One region of the Bacillus sp. GW823-FHT06B01 genome, then DNA from elsewhere that is predicted to be linked to it. Evidence: riboswitches for the same ligand, from Rfam matches in the RefSeq annotation. Region 1 holds a riboswitch; the other holds the start of a gene.
What was found. Region 1 has a riboswitch for cyclic di-AMP ahead of AC1Q8N_RS13145 (SipW-dependent-type signal peptide-containing protein). Riboswitches for the same ligand answer to the same signal wherever they lie in the genome.
Positions count from the first base shown of each region.

Region 2: linked by a shared signal. The riboswitch ahead of AC1Q8N_RS18485 (APC family permease) and the one ahead of AC1Q8N_RS13145 (SipW-dependent-type signal peptide-containing protein) in region 1 are both predicted to bind cyclic di-AMP.

Region 1 is NZ_JBXAHR010000003.1:13,672-17,092, reverse strand. It holds gene kdpB (potassium-transporting ATPase subunit KdpB) at 1-316, opposite strand, end outside; gene kdpA (potassium-transporting ATPase subunit KdpA) at 330-1,997, opposite strand; gene kdpF (K(+)-transporting ATPase subunit F) at 2,017-2,097, opposite strand; gene AC1Q8N_RS13145 (SipW-dependent-type signal peptide-containing protein) at 2,094-2,198, opposite strand; cyclic di-AMP (ydaO/yuaA leader) riboswitch at 2,293-2,438, opposite strand; gene AC1Q8N_RS13140 (hypothetical protein) at 2,698-2,928, opposite strand; gene AC1Q8N_RS13135 (hypothetical protein) at 2,943-3,329, opposite strand.
Region 2 is NZ_JBXAHR010000003.1:1,018,858-1,022,278, reverse strand. It holds gene AC1Q8N_RS18485 (APC family permease) at 1-1,354, opposite strand, end outside; cyclic di-AMP (ydaO/yuaA leader) riboswitch at 1,499-1,645, opposite strand; gene AC1Q8N_RS18480 (hypothetical protein) at 1,785-1,913, shown strand; gene panE (2-dehydropantoate 2-reductase) at 1,967-2,911, opposite strand; gene AC1Q8N_RS18470 (hypothetical protein) at 3,086-3,421, shown strand, end outside.

The sequences.
Region 1 (3,421 bases):
CCGCTAACGCTTCTGCAAAGTTAGCAAATAAAACTGTAAATAATAGAATGAGAGAAACTGTTATATTAAACCATCCTGGTACACTACTAGAACGACTTGGAAGAAACGATAAAATGAACGTAATGATAAATCCAATTTCTACAACAAACATAATCGGATTCTTTATCATGACTTTCGGATTCAATTTCGCAAAGGATTGCTTCATCGCGTGTTTCACGATGTCACGATCCATCGTTTTCGCTTGTCTAACTTCATCTTCTACAGCATGTATTTGTGAATCATTTACTCTCTTTTCTTTTACTACTACCGGTCTCATCATTTACCCTCCATTACTTCAATGTAAGAAATTCTGCAATTGGGCCGAGTACTAACATCGGGAAGAATGTTAATGCACCGACAATTACAATTGTTCCGATGAAAATGCCGCCAAATAAACTATTATCCGTACGGAACGTTCCGACTGTTTCTGGTACTACCGTCTTTTCTTTCAATGAAGCTGCAACAGCTAGCATCGTAATTAAACTGAAATAGCGCCCTAAAAACATAACTAAGCCAGTTGTAATATTCCAAAACGGTGTATTATCCGCTAACCCTTCAAATCCAGATCCGTTATTCGCAGCTGACGATGTGTATTCATATACCACTTGCGTTAAACCGTGGAAACCAGAATGAGAAATGGCATCCGTTCCTAAACTTGTTGAAAGAGCTAATGCTGAAAACCCTAAAATAAGCAGTGGATGAAATAGTATCGTTACCGCAATTAATTTCATTTCCTTACCTTCAATTTTCTTACCTAAAAACTCTGGTGTCCGTCCAACCATCAATCCAGATATAAAGACTGCGATAATCGCATACATAATAATGTTCACAAAGCCTGCCCCAACGCCGCCATACACTGTATTTAACATCATATTTACGAGTGGTACTAACCCGCCAATTGGTGTTAACGTATCATGCATCGTATTAACGGCTCCTGTTTCAGCAGCTGTCGTCACTGTTGCGTATAGGGAAGAAAATACTGTTCCAAATCGTACTTCTTTTCCTTCTGTACTCCCTTGTACATGTTCGATGCCCATTCCATTTAACGCTGGATTCCCATGTAATTCAGATGTAGTAATCGTTATAAATCCTAGTAAAAACACCATGAATAGTGATACGAAAAGGATACGACCTTGTTTTTTATTTCCTACCATTCGTCCGTACGTAAATGGAAGTGCTGTTGGCAATAACATCATAAGCATCATTTGTAAAATATTACTCATTTGCCCTGGATTTTCGAAAGGATGTGTAGAGTTTGCTCCGAAAAATCCACCGCCGTTATTTCCGAGTTCCTTAATGGACACGAATGATGCAACAGGCCCACGTAATATACTTTGCTTTACCCCATCGATTGTTTGTGCTGTAACGGCCCCGTCTAACGTTTGTGGTACACCAAGTGCGACAAAGACTAGTGCCGCAATAAATGCGATAGGAAGAAATACTCTCGTTAGTGCTCTCGTAAAATCAACGAAAAAGTTACCGAGTTCCTTCCCAGCAAGCCCTCTTATAAACGCCATTACAAGTGCTAACGTCGTTGCTGGTGCTGCAAACATTAAAAATGTAATTCCGATTAATTGTGATAAATAAGATAAACCATTTTCACCGCTATAATGCTGTAAGTTTGTATCAGCCATAAAACTAATTGCTGTATTAAAAGCAAGCGTAGGCTCCATCCCTTCAATGTGTGCTGGATTTAATGGCAATACTCCTTGTAGTCTGAAAATGAAATATACGACAACAATCATAAATCCATTTAATAAAACTAATGACAATGCGTACTGTTTCCACGTTTGATTGTATTCTTTTACACCCGTAATTTTAAAAATAAGTTTTTCAAAAGGCCCGAATACTTTATCTAACTTTTTACTACCTTGAAAGGCTTTCTCTAAATAAATCCCCATTGGCTTTGCCACAAGAATAAACAACAGCATGGTAATAACAACTGCGACCCAAATCATAATGAATGATTCCCCCTAATTAAAACTTTTCTGGATTTATTAATGCATACACTAAGTACACCGTAATTGCTGCAACAATAGCCGATAAGGCAACCGTCATGATTGCTTCCCTTCTTTCACAACTTTATCTGACCAACTTGCAAGACTTACCATCGATGCAACTAACACAACAAAAATCCCGATCATTACAACATCTAACATAGCCACTCCTCTTTTCTGTAAAAATTTACCATCTAATTATCAAAAAAAGAACACTAAGCTCTACTTAGTGTTCGAAATGAACAACACAAAGTAAACCTCCTCTCTAAACGCTTACGAGGTTAGCTGTCGGATTCGGGCCTAAAGAGTAGCCCTACTTTCAAAACTGAAAGATTCACCCCAAGTGACGATGCACAAAATTGGTTCCCCCGCTCCATTTCTGGAACTCAGCGATTTTAGGTTTTTTTGGAAATTTTATGAATGATTTATGAGAGTAAATATACTCCTCTATATTTAACTTGTAAAGAGTCAAATTACTGAAAATAAGAAAATATTCATCTATTTAAACGCTTACATTGAGTGTTATTAATATTATTTCATCTGTTTTCTCGTCTTTTCTTTCTTTTTCACAGAAATGATCTTTTAAATACGAAATAAAAAGAGCGAATGACATGAAGTGCATAGCTTGTTGCACTTAGCATTCGCTCTTTTTTTTCACTATTTATTCTCCACGCAAAAACGCGCGCAAATTTCTCCCACGAATATAAACTTGTAACAATTCTGCATGTAGCTGCTCATATTCGATAACATCTGTTTTTAAATATAAAGCATCTTTCGATGGCAATATGATATAGGGCCTTGGAAAAATGGGATCAAGCACCACCAATTCTTGAACTCGCTCTACTGATACGGCCCAACGATTCGCTATATCTCCTAGTAACAACACCTTCATCTTTTTCCCCCGCCCTATTCAAAAAATAAAAAAGAAATATTATCACAATTCGTAAACACGACAAATGTAGCTCCAATTGTTTCATAGAGCCTCGCTGGATATCGTTTATTCCTTGTAACAACAGTAATAGGTGCTTGAAAAGAAAAGTGAATGTGTTCTGTGAAGAAACTAATGATTGGAAGCTCATCCCCTAGTAAAATCACCTTCTTAATACACTCACAAATACTAGTAAAATCTTGCGCCTTACTACAGCTATAAGTCCAATCAAACCCACAATTCCTAACTTCAGCAGCTATCTCTTCATTTGCTGTAAAAATAATTAACTCATGTTGAAATGCTACTAAATCTCTTAAACTATTTACCTTGCTTTCTTCCCCAACACAAATAAGTGTTAGTTCCATGTACCTCATCCTCCTTAGCATAAAAGAAATCCAACATAGATTGATATTCCCCTATACTAATCAGATCGATGAAGTGATGTATCCATCATGGC
Region 2 (3,421 bases), 1.0 Mb from region 1:
GCTTCTTAATTCTATGGAACAAGAAGATGATGGCAGGTAAGAAAATAAGGATTGACCAAACTTGTGCAAATTTAGTTAAAAAGAACATGCTCATTACGATAAAACTAATAACTGCACCAATTAAATTAACCGTTAATCTCAAAGCCCATCCTTCAGGTTTTTCACGAAGCCATTTTAATACCATACCCGTTTGAGAAAGTGTAAATGGAATAAATACACCTACTGCATATAACGGGATTAAATGTTCTGTTTGCCCTTGGAAAGCTACAATTAAAATAATCGAAGCTATCCCAAGTATAATAATACCGTTTGAGTAACCTAGGCGGTCTCCTCTAATCGTAAACATTCTCGGTATAAATTTGTCTTTTGCAAGGTTAACTGCTAATAGTGGAAATGCAGAATAACCTGTATTAGCAGCAAGAATTAATATTAAAGCAGTTGTACCTTGTATGAAATAGTACATGAAATTACGTCCAAAAGTTTGTTCAGCAATTTGTGAAACAACTGTTACTTCCTTACTTGGATTAATTCCGTAATAATAAGCTAAAAAGACAATTCCTGAAAATAAAACGGCAAGTAATGCACCCATTGCAAGCAATGTTTTCGCTGCATTGTTAGGTGCAGGATCCTTAAAGTTTGGAATTGCGTTAGATATTGCCTCAACACCCGTTAAAGCAGAGCTTCCTGAAGCAAATGCTCGTAACAGTAAAAATAAACTAATTCCTGCAACTGGTGTTCCAATCGGTGAATGTAATGTCGGTGAAACTTGACCAGTTATAATATTATAAATACCTACACCAATTAATATAAAGAGTGCTAAAACGAATAAATAAACAGGATATGCTAAAACGGAAGCTGATTCCGTTACCCCTCTTAAATTTAAAATAGTAATCAATATAACAAATATAATCGCAATGATTACATTATGTGCATGTAAACTTGGAAAAGCTGATGTGAGCGCATCTGTACCTGCGGACACACTTACTGCAACAGTTAAAATATAATCGACTAATAAAGATCCTCCAGCTATTAACCCTGGATTCATCCCTAAATTTTCTTTTGATACAACATACGCGCCTCCGCCATGAGGATAAGCAAAAATAATTTGACGATAAGATAAAATAAGGGCTGTCAATAACACTAATACCCCAACAGCGATTGGAATTGAATACCAATAAGCAATCGCTCCAAGACCTGCTAAAGCAATTAAAATTTGCTCTGGTCCGTATGCAACCGATGACAATGCGTCAGAAGATAAAATAGCTAACGCCTTCGTTTTATTAAGCTTTTGCTCTCCTAACTCAGTTGATTTTAACGGCCTTCCAATTAAAAACCTTTTGATTGATGAAACCACTGCTGTCCACTCTCCAATAATTTTGTACGAACTTTTCTGCTAGTTACAGCGGGTAAACGATTTCTTCAGAAAACAAAAAATGTCTACAAGCCATAACGAAATAGACTTGTAGACATTATTTTTTTTGTCGCACAAGCTCCACCTTCCTTCTCAATATAACGCTTACGAGGTTAGCTGTCGGATTCGGGCCTATGAGTAGCCCTACCTTTTTCAAGGATTCACCCCATTGGATTAAGTACTAATCCATAAGAACGGGTCCCCCGCACCATGCGGTTTCAGCGATTTAGAAAATTGAAACTGTGGATTATAATACTCCTTTATTTTCAAAATGTAAACAAAAATTTTGAAAAAGAAAAAATTTAAATGATTGCGCATAATCCGCTGGTAAATATACATAATGAATACTAAAAAATCGATAAAGGAGACTCATATGTCTAAAGAAAAGAAGCCTATTTTTTCCGATTCCTATTTAGATGCATTAGCAAATGAAATTAATCAATTATACGGTAAACGTGAACAGGAAATAAATTTGACAGATAGAACGAAAAGAAATAAATAATTTGTCATAAAAAAGAAAGCAATACACTTATATATTGCTTTCTTTTTTATTTTTCATACATCCAATTGTATTGCTGATCTGTGAAAGGTCATTTCTTCATACACTTTCAAATTTTGATATACTGCCCCTAATAATGGTGCTTCTATAGAAAATTGTTCCGCTACATCTAGTAAGTATCCTTGTAAGTGCTCGCCTTCAATGAACGAACCTTTTTCCATATCACGCTGCATCGATGACTTCATATCATACGAAATTTTATCGATTGTTTTCATATGTTCTTGGGCAATTCCATCCTTAACTGGAGCTTTCATAGATCTCATGATTTGCACACATTCTTCAAATAAGTTTTGGATAAAATCGCGTCCACCTTCACTTTCGCGAATCGGTCCTATCGGTGCACGCATTAATGTCGTCACACCCGACATTACAGTAATAAATAAATATTTATGCCACATATCTTGCATAATATTTTCACTTAAAACAAAACTAGATTTCGTACCTGCAAATGCTTTAGCAATATGCTGTATTCTCTCTGAATCTTGAAACTTCATTTCTCCAAACAGAAGTCTGTTGGCAGCGCTAGTTTGTACAATTTCTCCTTGATCGTTTAACGTCGTCTCGATAAAACATAGACCGCCAATCACTTTCTCTTCACCAAATTCTTTTTGTAATAGTGATACATGAGCAATACCATTTAACAATGGAATGATGACAGTATTTTCACCTACAAACGGCTTCAAATCTTGAATCGCCTCGTTTAAGTGATACGCTTTTGTTGAAAATAAAATGACATCAAATGGAGAAGTTCGATCTTCTTTCGTTATTAATTTCGGTTGGAAGGAAAAATCCCCATTCACACTACGAATAACAAGTCCCTTTTCCTCTAATTGCTGTTTTCTTTTACTACGAACAAGAAACGTAACATCTTCCCCTTTTTCGACTAATCGGCCACCAAAAAATCCTCCGACGCCACCAGCTCCTAATACTAAAATACGCATACAACATCCCCCTTTTCAAAATACAATTTTATAACATGTAGTATACATAACATTATACATGTCCTCTACTAAATAAGCTGAATTTTCATTCTTAATCAAGTATAAAACAGTGGTTATTTTCAAATAAATTTGGGCATGTTGTTTTTATAGCATATATGAAAGGAAACAATGTAAATGGAGGCAATACAGACAATCGAGGAAAAAGATGTAGCAACAGCTATATTTCAATTTATATTCCCGTTTTCTTTTAAAACCGGATATGAACAAAATATGTTCCCTTTCTTACAGAAAAATGATTTTCGCCCTTTTCGACTCGATCATCTTGAAAATGAAAATACATACTACGGAAAGTTTCAAGTTTCACATCAAAATATGGAAGCATACTATCTTTCATTTACAAATAAAATTCTATTTCCTCACTCAGAGCATCAAAAAGGATTACAACGCTATTCTAAAGACCTTAACTTAACTGGACATTTAACAACAAATTTGATTTCTGTTCCATTCAAG